2 regions of the Streptomyces sp. NPDC093111 genome follow, and region 1 is predicted to be linked to the other one. Evidence: riboswitches for the same ligand, from Rfam matches in the RefSeq annotation. Region 1 holds a riboswitch; the other holds the start of a gene.
What was found. A riboswitch is a leader RNA that binds a small molecule or an ion and turns the genes downstream of it on or off. The one in region 1 is predicted to bind glycine.
Positions count from the first base shown of each region.

Region 2: linked by a shared signal. The riboswitch ahead of gcvT (glycine cleavage system aminomethyltransferase GcvT) and the one ahead of gcvP (aminomethyl-transferring glycine dehydrogenase) in region 1 are both predicted to bind glycine.

Region 1 covers NZ_JBFBNW010000006.1:7,504-15,689, reverse strand. Annotated here, with positions in the region: gene AB0Q96_RS11460 (hypothetical protein) at 320-919, shown strand; gene AB0Q96_RS11455 (DUF5999 family protein) at 1,224-1,430, shown strand; gene gcvP (aminomethyl-transferring glycine dehydrogenase) at 1,507-4,392, opposite strand; glycine riboswitch at 4,573-4,671, opposite strand; gene AB0Q96_RS11445 (PRC-barrel domain-containing protein) at 4,785-5,168, shown strand; gene AB0Q96_RS11440 (DNA polymerase IV) at 5,211-6,641, opposite strand; gene AB0Q96_RS11435 (MerR family transcriptional regulator) at 6,764-7,375, opposite strand; gene AB0Q96_RS11430 (bifunctional nuclease family protein) at 7,559-8,032, opposite strand; gene AB0Q96_RS11425 (MerR family transcriptional regulator) at 8,086-8,186, opposite strand, start outside.
Region 2 covers NZ_JBFBNW010000018.1:22,199-30,384, forward strand. Annotated here, with positions in the region: gene gcvH (glycine cleavage system protein GcvH) at 1-176, opposite strand, end outside; gene gcvT (glycine cleavage system aminomethyltransferase GcvT) at 308-1,441, opposite strand; glycine riboswitch at 1,601-1,712, opposite strand; gene AB0Q96_RS28920 (AAA family ATPase) at 1,885-2,565, shown strand; gene AB0Q96_RS28925 (enhanced serine sensitivity protein SseB) at 2,671-3,408, shown strand; gene AB0Q96_RS28930 (enhanced serine sensitivity protein SseB C-terminal domain-containing protein) at 3,485-4,279, shown strand; gene AB0Q96_RS28935 (ABC transporter permease) at 4,618-5,619, shown strand; gene AB0Q96_RS28940 (ABC transporter substrate-binding protein) at 5,731-7,506, shown strand; gene AB0Q96_RS28945 (ABC transporter permease) at 7,640-8,186, shown strand, end outside.

The DNA of each region.
Region 1 (8,186 bases):
ACCAAAGTCATATTGCCCCGCACCGGGGGATCAGGATTCGGCCGACCCCCTCCTGCGACAAACCGCAGGCAGACGTTCCTCCGGACGCCCGCATTCCACTGAATCACCGTGGAAATACGACCGGATGACTCCTTGCCAGGAATATCGGCGCCGTCTAGCGGAAACACTGTGTGAACACGTGTCGTATAAACTCCGCGCACGAGGCAGAGTGTTGGCGCCCGGCCATGACCTCATGGCCCCCTGCTCTGGCCCCGTCGCCGACAGCGCCGTCGTACCTGCCCACGCGTCACCGTGTCTCCTGAGTGAGAGGCGACCCATCATGCTCCGACCCTCCCCGGCCCCCGCGCCGGCCCTTCGCAGTGTCCTCACGGCCCTCGGCTCGCCGACCGCCGTGAGCGAGACCCGCACCCCCGCACTGCGAGCCGCTCAGGGACCGCTGAGCCCCGAACTGCCGTTGCCCGTCCACGTGCTGGGAGTCGCCGGCGCCCCCGGCCCGGCCGGCGGGCCGCCCCACACCCGGCTGGCCGGGTGGCGCTTCCTGATCAGGAACGGGGACCGCGCCATCGCCGCCGCGGACACCCGGCCCACCCCCGACGGCTGGTCCTTCTCCCACTTCTTCGAAGGCCCCTACGTCGCCGCCACCGAACGGGCCCTGATCCAGGCCGAGGCGCTGCTCACCCCGTACCAGCCTCGGCTCCTGTCCGTACCGCAGCTGTACATGCTGACCCTGTGGCTGCACGCCGACCCGGACGCCGACGGGCACACCGCCGTGCCCGGCGCGGCCGACCTGCTCGTGCCGCTCTCCCCCGCACCGCCCGGGATCGCCGCCGACCGCCCCTACCGGGTCGCCGACCTCCTGCCCGTGCTCAGCCTGCGCCTCGCGCCGCCGCCGCTCCTGGGTTCCGCGGCGCCCGCCTGATCCACCCCGCGCGCGGGCCGCGCCCCGGGAGCCGACGGCCCCGGGGCGCACTGCTGTCCGACACCCCCTCCCGTTCGGACTAGCCCGCTCGGACCACCCCGAACCCCCCGAAGAGACCGTGCAGTTGAGCTGAACCGCCCCTGCGGGTGATGCGTCTTCCCAGGAGAGGACGAGCTGCCGTGAAATACCTGCGGAACACCGTCCATGGGGCAAGACTGGACCGGAACCGAACCGACCTACGGGGGCGGCGATGCATCGTAAGAGCCGCAGGACATCCACCACGACGCAGCGAAAGAACCCACCCATGTGCCAGCACCAGCCCGCCTGTCCCACCGCCCACTCCACCGACCGGGAGGCGGCACGTCTCGTGGCACACCACCCGGAGCAGGGCTGGAGCCTGCTGTGCAACGGGGTCCTGCTCTTCGAGGACACCGGTGAGCTGCTGCCGGACGGCCAGATCATCGCCCCGCACCGGCCGCTGACGGCGGCCAGTGTGACGACGGCGGCCTGAGCCACCCCGAGGAAACGCCGAGGGCCGGCCCGGAGAAAGCTCCGGACCGGCCCTCACGTCGTGCTCAGGGTCGTGCTCAGTGGTCGTACTCGTCCAGCGGCGGGCAGGAGCAGACCAGGTTGCGGTCGCCGAAGGCGCCGTCGATCCGGCGGACCGGCGGCCAGTACTTGTCGGCGGCCGAGACACCGGCCGGGAAGACCGCCTCGTCACGGGTGTACGGGTGGTTCCACTCGCCGCCCAGCGCCGCCGCGGTGTGCGGGGCGTTGCTCAGCGGGTTGTCCTCGACCGGCCACTCGCCGGAGGCGACCTTCTCGATCTCGGCCCGGATCGCGATCATCGTGTCGCAGAAGCGGTCGAGCTCGCTCAGGTCCTCGGACTCGGTCGGCTCGATCATCAGCGTGCCGGCCACCGGGAACGACATGGTCGGCGCGTGGAAGCCGTAGTCGATCAGACGCTTGGCGATGTCGTCGACGCTGACGCCGGTCGCCTTGGACAGCGGGCGCAGGTCCACGATGCACTCGTGGGCGACCAGGCCGGCCGGGCCGGTGTAGAGCACCGGGTAGTGCGGCTCCAGGCGCTTGGCGATGTAGTTCGCCGCGAGCACGGCCACCTGGGTGGCGCGCTTGAGGCCCTCGCCGCCCATCAGGCGCACGTACGACCAGGAGATCGGCAGGATGCCGGCGGAGCCCCACGGGGCGGCCGAGATCGGGCCGACGCCGGTCTCCGGGCCCGCGGTGGGCTGGAGCGGGTGGTTCGGCAGGTACGGGGCGAGGTGCGCGCGCACGCCGACCGGGCCGACGCCCGGGCCGCCGCCGCCGTGCGGGATGCAGAAGGTCTTGTGCAGGTTCAGGTGCGAGACGTCGCCGCCGAACTTGCCCGGCTTGGCGAGGCCGACCAGCGCGTTGAGGTTGGCGCCGTCGACGTACACCTGACCGCCGGCCTCGTGGACCTCGGCGCAGATGTCGGCGACGTGCTCCTCGAAGACACCGTGCGTGGACGGGTAGGTGATCATCAGCACGGACAGCTCGTCGCGGTACTGCTGGATCTTGGCGCGCAGGTCCGCGACGTCGACCTCGCCGTCGTCGGCGGTCTTGACGACGACGACCTTCATGCCGGCCATCACCGCGGAGGCGGCGTTGGTGCCGTGCGCGGAGGACGGGATGAGACAGACCGTGCGCTGCAGGTCGCCGTTGGCGCGGTGGTACGCGCGGACGGCCAGCAGACCGGCCAGCTCGCCCTGCGAGCCGGCGTTCGGCTGGATGGAGACCTTGTCGTAGCCGGTGACCTCGGCGAGACGCTCCTCCAGCTCGGTGATGAGCGTGAGGTAGCCGCCGGCCTGCTCGACCGGGGCGAACGGGTGCATCTGGCCGAACTCGGGCCAGGTCACCGACTCCATCTCGGTGGTCGCGTTCAGCTTCATGGTGCAGGAGCCGAGCGGGATCATGCCGCGGTCGAGCGCGTAGTCGCGGTCCGAGAGGCGGCGCAGGTAGCGCAGCATCGAGGTCTCGGAGCGGTGCGCGTGGAAGACCGGGTGGGTCAGGAACACGTCCGAGCGGAGCGCGTCGACGGGCAGCGCGTCCTCGGTGGCGGCGTCCAGGGCCTCGATGTCGGCGGTGACGCCGAAGGCGCCCCAGACGGCGGCGAGCTGCGCGCGGGTGGTGGTCTCGTCACAGGACAGGGAGACCAGGTCGGCGTCGACGCGGTACAGGTTGACCCCGGCCTCACGGGCGGCCGCGACGACGGCGTCCGCGCGGCCCGGCACCCGGGCGGTGAGGGTGTCGAAGAAGGCGCCCTGGACCAGCTCCACGCCGCCCGCCCTCAGACCGGCGGCCAGGACGGCGGCGTACCGGTGGGTGCGGCGCGCGATCCCCTTCAGGCCCTCCGGGCCGTGGTAGACCGCGTACATGCCGGCCATGACGGCGAGCAGCACCTGGGCGGTGCAGATGTTGCTGGTGGCCTTCTCGCGGCGGATGTGCTGCTCGCGGGTCTGCAGGGCCAGGCGGTACGCCCGGTTGCCGTCGGCGTCCACGGAGACGCCGACCAGGCGGCCGGGGAGCGAGCGGGCGTGCTTGTCCTGGACCGCCATGTAGCCGGCGTGCGGACCGCCGAAGCCCATCGGGACTCCGAAGCGCTGCGTGGTGCCGACGGCGATGTCGGCGCCGAGCGAACCGGGCGAGGCGAGCAGGGTCAGCGCGAGCAGGTCGGCGGCGACGGTGACGATCGCGCCGAGCTCGTGGGCCTGGTCGATGACCGGCTTGATGTCGCGGACGGCGCCGGAGGCACCCGGGTACTGGAGCAGCACGCCGAAGACGCCGCGCTCGGCGATCTCGGCGGGGACGCCGGCCGACAGGTCGGCGACGACGACCTCGACCCCGGTGGGCTCGGCGCGGGTCTGGATGACGGCGATGGTCTGCGGCAGGGCGTCGGCGTCGACGAGGAACACGCCGTTCTTGACCTTGCCGACGCGGCGGGACAGCGCCATGGCCTCGGCGGCCGCGGTGCCCTCGTCGAGCAGCGAGGCGCCGGAGGTGGGCAGACCGGTGAGGTCGGCGACCATGGTCTGGAAGTTCAGCAGGGCCTCCAGGCGGCCCTGCGAGATCTCCGGCTGGTACGGCGTGTACGCGGTGTACCAGGCCGGGTTCTCCATGACGTTCCGGAGGATCACCGGCGGCGTGAAGGTCCCGTAGTAGCCGAGGCCGATCATCGGGGCGAGCACCTGGTTGCGGTCGGCGAGCTCGCGGAGCTCGGCCAGTACCTCGGCCTCGGTGCGGGCGGCCGGCAGGCCGAGGGCCGCGGCGTTCTTGATGACGTCCGGCACGGCCGCGGCCGTCAGCTCGTCGAGGGAGCCGTACCCGACCTGGGCGAGCATCTTCGCGCGAGCCTCGGCGTCGGGCCCGATGTGCCGCTGCTCGAAGGGAATGCCCTGCTCGAGCTCGGAGAGCGGAATGCGGTTGGCGGTCATGCTGCGGGGGCCTCCTGGTCGTCACGACCTGCGAGGGGCACCACGGCGCGGGTGCCCGGACGGCCTCCCCCTCTGTCATCTCAACCTGAGAGCTTCACCGGCCACGCCAAACGGCAAGACCGGCTTTCACCGTCGGTGAGAGCGGATGCCGTCGACGCCCGCCCTGCTTTCCAGAGTGACCTCGTCCGCGCGGTACAGGGGCCTGAGAGATTCCGGGGAGGATTTGCTCCTTCGGCGCCACCGAAAGGTTTCTTCGGCGGACTCTCCCGCGCAGGGTCGACAGCCACAGCCAGCCTACCAGCGCGGTTGAGCCTGGCATCGCTCAAGTGGCCGACATCCCAGTTGTGCACTTTCGTAGGGGTGTAGAGCAGTTGCGACCAGTTGGAGGGACCGTGCAGACCGATATCGATCCGCGCAGCCTGATCGGCCGCAAGGCGTTCGACCGGAACGGACACAAGATCGGGACCGTGGACGAGGTGTACCTGGACGACGCGACGGGCGTCCCCGAATGGGCCGCCGTGCGCACCGGCCTGTTCAGCCGCGACGCGTTCGTCCCCCTGGAGCCGAGCGAGCTGGTGAGCGACGGACTCCACATCCCGTACGAGCGGGCCCTCATCAAGGACGCCCCCGACTTCGGCGTGGGCCGCCACCTCTCCCCCGAACAGGAGCTCCAGCTCTACCGCCACTACAGCCTGGCCCTCCCGCCGCCGCCCCAGGACACCCCCCAGGACGCCCCCCGGGACTTCGGCCGCCTGGCGGGCCAGGAGGACGCGTAGCGCCCACGGGAGGACCGCCGAGCCCGGCCGGGAGGCCGGGCCTCACCCCGTGTCCGCGTCGGTCCCCTCCACCAAGGGCAACGGATCCGAGAGCTCCAGATCCGGATCGTCCACGGAGAACGTCCGCACCCGCCCCGGCACCACCGCCCCCGGCTCCTCGAACCGCACGGTGACCCGCCCGACCCCGCTCCCCTGCACCCACCCGGCCCCGTACTCGGCGTGCCGCACGTCCCGCCCCGGCGCCCAGTGCCGCTCGGCGGTCTCGGTGGCCGTGGGGGGCGCTGGCTCGGGCGTCCCGGGGCCCGCGGGGTCCCCAGGGGCGGCCTCCGCCTCGGCCCGCGCTTCCGCCTGGGCCTGCGCTTCCGCCTGGGCCTGCGCTTCAGCCTCGGCCCGGGCCTCCGCCTCGGCCTGCGCGAACAGGTCCTCCTGGGTGTAGTCGGCGAGCCCGCTCACCCCGACCCCCAGCAGCCGCACCCCGCCCGTGGTGTCCACGAGGTCGAGGAGCCGCGCCGCGGCCTCCCGGACCACCACGGGGTCGTCCGTCGGCCCCCGCAGCGTCTCGGAGCGCGTGAGCGTCGAGAAGTCGTACCGCCGCACCTTCAGGACGATGGTCCGCCCCGAGTGCCCCGAGCCCCGCAGCCGCGCGACGCACCGCTCCGCGAGCCGCTCCACCTCCAGCCGGATCCGCAGCCGGTCGTGCAGGTCCACGTCGAAGGTGTCCTCCACGGAGACCGACTTCGCGTCCCGCTCGGCCACCACGGGCCGGTCGTCGTGCCCGAGGGCCATCAGGTACAGCGAGCCCCCGTGCGCCCGCCCCAGGAGCCGTACGAGCTCGTCCTCGCCCGCCTCGACCACGTCGGTGACCGTGACGATCCCGGCCCTGCGCAGATGCTCCCCGGTGGCCGGCCCGACGCCGGGGATGATCCGGACCGAACGCGGCCCGATCAGCTCCCGTTCCGTACCGGGCTCGATCAGCAGCAGTCCGTCCGGCTTGGCCTCCTCGGAGGCGATCTTCGCCAGCATCTTGGACCCGGCCAGTCCGACCGACCCGGTCAGACCGGTCGTCGCGAGGATGTCCCGCCGCAGCCGCTCCCCCGTCGCCCGCGCGCTCGCGCTGTCGTCGGCGAGCCCGCCGGCCTCCAGGTCCACGAAGGCCTCGTCCAGGCTGAGCGGCTCGACGAGGGGCGAGAGCCGCCCGAGCAGCTCCATGACCTGCCCGCTGATCGCCCGGTAGAAGGCGAAGCGGGGCACCAGATAGGCCGCGTTCGGCGCGAGGCGCCGCGCCTGCGCCATGGGCATCGCCGAGTGCACCCCGAAGCGCCGCGCCTCGTACGAGGCCGTCGCGACCACTCCGCGCGGCCCGAGGCCGCCCACCACCACCGGCTTCCCGCGCAGGCTCGGCTTCGACGCCTGCTCCGCCGCGGCGAAGAAGGCGTCCATGTCGAGGTGCAGGATGGTGGGCGCGGCTCTCACGCCTCCGATGCTGCCCTACGCCACTGACAACGCACCGGCGCCCGCGCCCCGCGCGTCCCGACAGGCCCGAGAGCGGGCCCGGAGGCGGGCCCACGGACCCGCCGCGGACCCGCCGCGGAAGCTCAGACCGCCCGGTCCCGGCGCCGCCGCGCCAGCTCGTCCGCCGGGTTGTGCCCGATCAGCGTCTCGCCGGTGTCGATGCGCTCGCCGTGCAGCTGCGAGAGCGCCGCCTCGACGTCCCGCCACACCACGCCGACGGCGATCCCGAAGACGCCCTGACCGCCCTGGAGCAGGTCCACGACCTCGTCCGGCGAGGAGCACTCGTACACCGTGGCCCCGTCGCTCATGAGCGTCATGCGCTCCAGGTCGCGGAAGCCCCGGGCCCGCAGGTGCTGCACGGCCGCCCGGATGTTCTGCAGCGCCACCCCGGTGTCCAGGAAGCGCTTGACGATCTTGAGGACCACGACGTCGCGGAAGCTGTAGAGCCGCTGCGTCCCGGATCCGTACGCCGGCCGCACGCTCGGCTCGACGAGCCCCGTGCGCGCCCAGTAGTCCAGCTGCCGATAGGTGATGCCGGCCGCCGCACAGGCCGTGGGCCCGCGGTAGCCGACTTCCTCCGGGCCGGAGCTCACGTCCCCGCCGAGGTCGCCCACACTGCCGTGAAGCGGATACGGGCCCTTCTCCCCGGGGGCACGCCCCAGGAAGCCCCCTGCCGTACCGTCGCCGCTGCTCATCACGCCGACCCTCCGTCCTTGACCTGCCCACTCGAAGGTAGGCAGTCACTCGGGGTGCGTCAACGATCGCCACACTCGGCACGCCGAGTGATAATCACCCTGAGAGTGGTTTCACGTGCCCCTCTCCGGGGAAAGGCTACTCGAATGTGCCGACAGGACGGCTTCGGCCAGGGCCGTGCGGGCCTACTGACTGCCGGTCTCGAAGTCCTCCGGTGAGATCTGGTCGAGGAACTCGCGGAACTTCTCCACCTCGTCCTCCTGCTCGTCCGGAATCGCGATCCCCGCGTCGTCGAGCACACCGTCACTGCCGTAGATCGGCGTCCCGGTGCGCAGGGCGAGCGCTATCGCGTCGGACGGCCGGGCACTCACCTCGACACCGCTGGCGAAGACCAGCTCGGCGTAGAAGACCCCGTCACGCAGATCCGTGATGCGGACCTCGGTGAGCTCCTGGCCCACGGCCTCCAGCACGTCCTTGAAGAGGTCGTGCGTCAGCGGCCTGGCAGGGGCCATGCCCTGCTGGGCGAAGGCGATGGCGGTCGCCTCTCCCGGTCCGATCCAGATGGGGAGGTACCGATCGCCTCCCACTTCACGCAGGAGCACGATCGGCTGGTTGGAGGGCATTTCCACCCGGACACCCACAACGTCGAGCTCGTTCACACAGCAACCCTAGGACGTGCCCGACCGGTTTGGGTAGTCGGGCCGTCCTCGGATCACTGGAGCCGCACTCCCAGCGCGGTCTGGACCAGTGCCGCGTGAAGGCGTACGGAGAGTCCGGCGAGCTCCTTGGCGGTCGCCTCGGCATGGGCCCTGG
Region 2 (8,186 bases), on a different contig from region 1:
TCGCCGCAGGTCTCGCCCGCGGTCACGGTGTCGCCGACCTCGGGGAGCTGCACGTAGACGATGTCACCGAGCGCGTTGGCCGCGTGCTCCGTGATGCCGATCGTGGCGACGCCGTCCTCGACGGCCGACAGCCACTCGTGCTCCTTGCTGTAGCGCAGCTGCTGGGGGTTGCTCATGACCTGATTCTCCTGGATCGAGGGAGTACTGATGAACGTGGGTCTTGCGTGCTGAGACACGAAGTGAGACATCCGGGTGAGGGAAACGTCACTCCTCGGGGACCCGGGTGCGTCACCCGGGTCCCGTCATGTCACTTCTGGCGCTTGTAGAACGGCAGCGCCACGACCTCGTACGGCTCGTGCGCACCACGGATGTCGACGCCGACGCCCTCGGTGCCGGGCGCGGCGAACTCCGCGTCCACGTACGCCATGGCGATCGGCTTGCCCAGCGTCGGCGACGGGGCGCCGGAGGTGACCTCGCCGACGACCTGCCCGTTCGCGACGACGGCGAAGCCGGCGCGCGGGACCCGGCGGCCCTCGGCGATCAGGCCGACCAGCTTGCGCGGCGGGGCGGACTCGGCGCGCTCGGCGGCCTTCTCCAGCGCCTCGCGGCCGACGAAACGGCCCTCGTTGGTGGTCTTCTCGAACTTGACGACCCGGCCGAGGCCCGCGTCGAAGGGGGTCAGCGCGGTGGTCAGCTCGTGGCCGTACAGCGGCATGCCCGCCTCCAGGCGGAGCGTGTCGCGGCAGGACAGGCCGCAGGGGATCAGGCCGACGCCCGCGCCCGCCTCGGTCAGCGCCCGCCACACGCCCTCGGCGTGCTCGGGCTTCAGGAACAGCTCGAAGCCGTCCTCGCCCGTGTAGCCGGTGCGGGCGATCAGCGCGGGCACGCCGGCGACGGTGCCGGGCAGACCGGCGTAGTACTTCAGACCGTCCAGGTCGGCGTCGGTGAGGGACTTCAGGATGCCGGGGGACTCCGGGCCCTGGACGGCGAGCAGCGCGTAGGCCTCGCGGTCGTCGCGGACCTCGGCGTCGAAGCCCTCGGAGCGGGCCACCAGCGCGTCCAGGACGATCTGGGCGTTGGAGGCGTTGGCGACGACCATGTACTCGGGGGCCTCCGTCTCGCCGAGGCGGTAGACGATCAGGTCGTCGAGGATGCCGCCGTCCTCCTGGCAGATCATCGTGTAACGGGCGCGGCCGTTGCCCACCGTGGAGATGTTGCCGACGAGGGCGTGGTCCAGGAGCTCCACGGCCTGCGGGCCCGTGACGGTGATCTCGCCCATGTGGGAGAGGTCGAAGAGGCCCGCCTGGTTGCGGACGGCGTTGTGCTCGTCGCGCTCGCTGCCGTAACGCAGCGGCATGTCCCAGCCGGCGAAGTCGGTCATGGTCGCGCCGAGCGAACGATGCAGCGCATCGAGGGCGGTCAGGCGGGGGGCAGTGCTCATCGGGTGGCTCCCGGGTCCCAGGGCGTGCGGGGCACGACATGCATGACGGAGGACGGTGTCCTCCCCATCTGTCATGGAACCTGAGAGGTTCACCGAGGGCATCCTCGGCTTGCACCTTGGGTGGGACCGCGACAGGCGCGGCCCGCTTTTCAGATCTGCCTCATCCACGCGGTACGGGGCCTGAGAGATTCAAGGGAGGAACTTGCTCCTTCGGCGCCCGGGCGCACCCAGTGACTGCGGTGCGTGACCGGAACTCTCCCGCGCGGATTCGAGCGGCCGGTATGTGGTTGTGGACGCTCGTGCGAGCGTCTGCGCGCACATCATTGCACGGCGGTTCGGCCCGGCAAATCGCTTGCGTCTCATTACCCTTTCTTTACACTTCGTGGGCAAGGGTCTCCGCAGGGCCTACCAGGGGGAGCGACGCGATGCAGATGCCGCCGAGGATGCCGATGCGTCCAGGCCCGCGCGCCGGAGCGTACGCGGCGGGCGCGGGCATACCCGTACAGCGCGCCGGAGCCCGGGCCCGCGCCCGGACCCGCCGCGGCCGGCTGCTGCGCGACCTGCGCGACCGGGGCGGCCGGAGCCCCCGCGCCCTGGCCTTCGCCCCGGGCGACGTCGTGGTCGTCTCCGGACTCCCCGGCAGCGGCAAGTCGACCCTCATGGGCCGTACGGCCGAGGGCCGCGCCATCGACTCCCAGCACACCCGCGAGCGCTGGGAGGCCCGGCTGCCCCGCTTCCTGCCCTACGCCGTCTACCGCCCGCTCGCCCGCCTCGCGCACTACGCGGGGCTCCGCCGCGTCCTGCGCTCCGGCGCGAGCGTCGTCGTCCACGACTGCGGCACCCAGTCCTGGGTGCGCGGCTGGCTCGCCCGCGAGGCCCGGCGCCGCGGCACCGCCCTGCACCTGATCCTGCTCGACGTCGAGCCCTCCACCGCCCGTGAAGGACAGCTGGCCCGCGGCCGCGGCGTCTCGGGCTACGCCTTCGCCCGCCACCGCCGCGCCGTCGGCCGGCTGGTGGGCACCGCCGAGGCCGGCCGGCTGCCGCCCGGCTGCGCCTCGGTCACCCTGCTCGACCGGGACGCGGCCGACAGTCTGCGGAAGATCGAGTTCCGCGACGTGTCGTGAGGCACTCCACGGCCTTTCCGCACCTTTTTCGGTCACGGCGGCGCCGACGCGCCGTTAAGGTGCTGAACCGCACCATGTGCCGAGAGGGTGGGAGAAGACGAGACCGTGGACGTGACGTGGCCGGGCAATGAGCTCGAAGAAGTACTGGCCGCCTCGCTCGGCAACCCCTCGGCCGGCGGCCGACTGGTCGAGGTGCTCGGGCGCAGCCCCGTATGGGTCCCGCTGCCCAACGGCGGAAGCCCCGACAGCAGCGACCTCGACCTGCCCACCCTGGAGATAGACGGCTACGCCTACGTGCCCGTCTTCAGCTCCGAGCAGCAGTTCCTCGCCTGCGTCGGCGCCCACATGTCCTTCACCGTCGCCCCCGCCCGCGACTTCGCCCGCGGCCTGCCCCCGCAGCTCGGCATCGCCGTGAACCCCGGCGGCACCGTCGGCGTCCCGCTGCCGCCGCCCGCCGTCGCCGAACTCTGCCGGACCGGCCGCACCCCCCTCGACGGCCCCGCCAGCGGCGGACGCGTCCGCCTCTTCGAGCCCGACTGGCAGGACGACCCCGTCGACTTCCTCGCCGCCGCCTCCGCCGAGTTCGAGGCCACCGGCACCGTCGCCACCGCCCGCCGCGTCCTCGCCAGCGTCGAGGGCACCGAACCCGCCCTCTTCATCGGCGTCCAGCTGCTCAGCCCCGAAGCCGACCGCAACGGGCCGCTCGACGCCCTCGGCCGCGCCCTCGGCCGGGTCGAGGCCGCCTGGCCGGTCAACCTCATCCTGCTCGACGTGGCACAGGACCCGGTCGGCGACTGGATGCTGGCGAAGGTGCGCCCCTTCTACCAGCGCGCCGCCGTGTGAGCGCCCCCCTGTTTAAGCTGAACTGATTCAAGCCGATCCACACCGCGATACGGACGACGAGGGGCGGGACCCAAAGGTGAGCGCGTCAGGCACCGCTGCGACCGGAATGGTCGAGCACACGCTGCGCCAGGTGACACCCGGGCGCCCCGACGCCTACGAGCAGCTGCTGCACGCCCTCGCCACCGCCGACGTCTGGATGCTGCTCTGGCAGGGCTCGCCCGGCTCGCCCGACGCCCAGTACGGGAACATGGAGGTCGACGGCTTCGGCTACGCGCCGTGCGTCACCTCCGCCCAGGAGCTCGCCGCCTCCGGCTGGAACCGCGCCCACGAGCTCGCCTCCGGCCTGGAGATCGCCCGCGCCCTCTACCCCGACCGCTGGGGGATCTGGCTGAATCCGCACGCCCCCGGCGGCGGCGTCGGCATCCCCTGGGCCGATCTGCGCCGCATCGCCACCGGTCTGGACCGGATGCCCGCCGGACCCCTGCGCCTGAGCGAACCGGCCGTGGAGATCCCGCAGTTCTACGCCCTGCTCACGCAGAACGCCCACCGCACCCCCGCCGTGCGCTCGCTGCGCCGCGCCTGGGTGCAGCCCGCGCTGGGCTCCCCGTACCTCGCCATCGGTCTGGACCTCTACGACTCCTCGCCGGCCTCCGTCGAGGCGGTGCGCACGATGATGCGCCAGACCGTGACGGCCGTCCCCGAGGGGCTGCCCGTCTCCACGGTCGCGATGTCCGACGCGTACGACCCGGTCGCGATGTGGCTGCACGCCCACGCCCGGCCCTTCTACGACCGCGACGCGCACGCCGCCCCCGCGCCGGCCCCGCAGACCCCCGGCTACGGCTACCCGCCGGCCGCGCCCCGCCCGTACTGACCCGACCCGGACGGGTACGTCCGTTCCGTCACTTCCGTCACCCCAATTCACTCCTGCACGGCAGGAGTTGAGCGGGATGTCCGGTCTGGTCGAATAGCGGCCGAGTTGGTCCGCTCACACGATCACGACGTCCGGATAACGGAAGACACCGCACCGCATCACGTTTACGCAAACATTCCTCTTGGGGTCTGGCGGGTGATCGCGGACACATTGAAGACTCCCCGGAACACCAGGCGTTCGGCTCCCCCCGAGCCGGTGCCCAGCAGTTGTTCCACCGAGCCGCTACCCGCGGCGGGCAAGGGCCGGCGACCCGGCGGCCGAGAGGGGTCCTCACCACGATGACGGCACCACTGCACGAGACGAATGCGGCCGAGCAGGCCGCGGCCGTCGACGCCGTGCCCGACGCGCCGGCCCAGGCGATCGAGGGACGTTCCCCCTGGAAGATCGCCTGGACCCGGCTGAAGCGCGACAAACTCGCCCTCGCGGGCGCCTTCGTGGTCGTCTTCCTGATCCTGGTCGCTCTCTTCGCCCCGGTCATCGTCGGCCTCCTCGGTCACCCTCCGGACGAGTTCCACGAGGACCAGATCGACCCGCTCTTCGGCACGCCGATCGGCTCCTGGGGCGGTGTGAGCTCCGACTTCCTCTTCGGCGTCGAGCCGGTCAACGGCCGCGACGTCTTCAGCCGCATCGTCTACGGCGCCCGGATCTCGCTGCTCGTGGCCTTCGCCGCGGCGCTCTTCGCGGTCCTGCTCGGCACCGTCCTCGGCGTCGTCGCCGGCTACTTCGGCGGCTGGATCGACGCGGCCCTCAGCCGGGTCATGGACGTCATGCTCGCCTTCCCGCAGCTGCTGTTCACCATCGCCCTGGTCTCGGTGCTGCCGAACCAGCTCCTCGGCCTCGACGGTTCGGGCGTCCGCATCGTCGCCCTGGTCGTCGTGATCGGCTTCTTCGGCTGGCCCTACGTGGGCCGCATCGTCCGAGGCCAGACGCTCAGTCTGCGCAACCGGGAGTACGTCGAGGCCGCCCAGAGCCTGGGCGCCGGCCGGCTGTACATCCTGCGCCGGGAGCTGCTGCCCAACCTGATCGCCCCGATCATGGTCTATACCACCCTGATGATCCCCACCAACATCCTCACCGAAGCGGCGCTCAGCTTCCTCGGTGCGGGTGTGAAGCCTCCCACCGCTTCCTGGGGGCAGATGCTGTCGACGGCCATCACCACCTACGAGGCCGACCCGCTCTTCATGGTGATCCCCGGCCTCGCGATCTTCATCACCGTGCTGGCGTTCAACCTCTTCGGCGACGGCGTGCGCGACGCGCTCGACCCGAAGAGCTCCCGCTGACCGTACGCCGTTCACCGCAAGACCAGCCCCTGCCGCTGTCGACAGGAGGCACATCCCCCAACGGCGGACCACCGTGACAACGGCCGCCATTACTTCGGAGGTTGCTCGACCATGACTCTGAACAGCTCCCAGAGGCGCAGAATCGCCGCAGGCGCGCTGCTCGCCGCGGCCACGATGGTCGCGACCACCGCGTGCGGCGGCGGCAAGGGCGGCGACAGCGGCGCCAAGGGCGGCAAGGCGGGTGCGCCCGGCTTCAACGCCGCGGTGAACCAGGTCGCCAGCCCCTCCGACAAGAAGGGCGGCGAGCTGAAGTTCATCGGCTCGCAGGAGGCCGACTCGTGGGACCCGCAGCGCGGTTACTACGGCTTCGTGTGGGACTTCCAGCGCTACTACACGCGCCAGCTGGTCTCGTTCAAGTCGGAGCCGGGCGCCGCCTCCACGGAGCTGGTCCCGGACCTCGCCACCGACGCGGGCAAGGTCTCGGAGGACGGCCTCACCTACACGTTCACGCTGAAGGACGGCGTGAAGTGGGAGGACGGCAAGCCGATCACCTCCAAGGACGTCAAGTACGGCATCGAGCGCATCTGGGCCCAGGACGTCATCTCCGGCGGCCCGATCTACCTCCAGCAGGTCCTCGACCCCAAGAAGACCTACGCGGGCCCGTACAAGGACACCGCCGCGGACAAGCTGGGCCTCAAGGCGATCGAGACCCCGGACGACAAGACCATCGTCTTCAAGCTGCCGGTCGCCAACGGCGACTTCCTGCAGATGCTGGCGATGCCCGCCGCCTCCCCGGTCCGCCAGGACAAGGACACCAAGGCCAAGTACGGCCTGAACGTCTTCTCCTCCGGCCCCTACAAGTGGCAGTCGTACTCCCCGAACAAGTCCATGAAGCTCGTGCGCAACGAGAACTGGGACGCCAAGTCGGACAACATCCGCAAGGCCCTGCCGGACACCATCAGCGTCACGTTCACCACGAACGCCGACGACATGGACAACCGCCTGATCGAGGGCGAGTACGACCTCGACATCAACGCGACCGGTGTCGGCGCCGCCGCCCGCCAGAAGGTCCTCCAGCAGAACAAGGCGAACGCGGACAACCCGCAGACCGGCTTCATCCGCTACGCGGTCTTCCCGCAGACGGTCATCAACAACGTCGAGTGCCGCAAGGCCATCATCTACGCGGCCGACTCGAAGTCCCTCCAGACCGCCCGTGGCGGCCCGCAGGCCGGTGGCGACATCGCCTCCAACATGCTGCCGCCGGCGATCAAGGGTGCCGACCCGAAGTACGACCCGTACGGCAAGCTGGGCGGTGCCCCGGACCTCGCCAAGGCGAAGGACGCGCTGAAGAAGTGCGGTAAGCCGAACGGCTTCAAGACCACGATCGCGGTCCGCAACAACAAGAAGATCGAGATCGCGACCGCCGAGTCCCTCCAGCAGTCGCTGAAGGCCGTCGGCATCGACGCCCAGATCGACCAGTTCGACGGCGCCCAGACCTCCGGCATCATCGGTTCGCCGAAGGTGGTCAAGGAGAAGGGCTACGGCATCATCATCATGGGCTGGGGCGCCGACTTCCCGACCGGCCAGGGCTTCCTGCAGCCGCTCGTCGACGGCCGCTTCATCCTGCAGTCCGGCAACAACAACTTCTCCGAGCTGAACGACCCGGCCGTCAACGGCCTGTTCGACCAGGCGCTGAAGGAGACCGACCCGACCAAGGCCGGCGAGCTCTACAAGCAGATCAACACCAAGGTCTCCGAGGCCGCGGTCTACCTGCCCTTCACCCACGAGAAGAACATCATCTGGCGCGGTTCGCGCCTGACCAACGTCTACACGGCCGACGCCTACAACGGCCGCTACGACTACGCGTCGCTCGGCGTCGTCAAGTAAGTCGCCTCCAGCCGAGTCTGAAACCAACTCGCTCCAACGGCGCACCCGCCGCTAGGTCCGAAGGGCAGGTGAGGGCCGTGCGCGGCGGCCGGGGAACCCGATCGGGTTCCCCGGCCGCCGACCGGCCGACCGCATGCTTGCATACATAATCCGACGACTCTTCGCGGTCGTCATGATGCTGCTCGTCGTCACCCTGGTGACGCTCAGCATCTTCTTCCTCATCCCCAAGCTGACCGGCAGTGACCCTGCCGCGATGTTCGTCGGCAAGCAGGCGGATCCGGCTGCCATCGAGGGCGTCCGTCAGAAGCTGGGCCTCGGCGATCCGATCCTGGTGCAGTTCTGGCACTTCGTCTCCGGAATCTTCGTCGGCCGCGACTACGTGGGCGGCGGCGACTCGATCCACTGCGCGGCGCCCTGCTTCGGCTACTCGTTCAAGACCGAGCAGGACGTCTGGTCCATGCTGGTCGACGCCTTCCCGATCACCCTGTCCATGGTCATCGGCGCGGCCGTGCTGTGGCTGGTCCTCGGCGTCTCCACCGGTGTCCTCTCCGCGCTCAAGCGGGGCACGATCGTCGACCGCGCGGCGATGATCACCGCGCTCGCCGGCGTCTCGCTCCCCATCTTCTTCACGGCCATGCTGGCGATGCTCGTCTTCCGCACCCAGCTGGGCTGGCTCGACG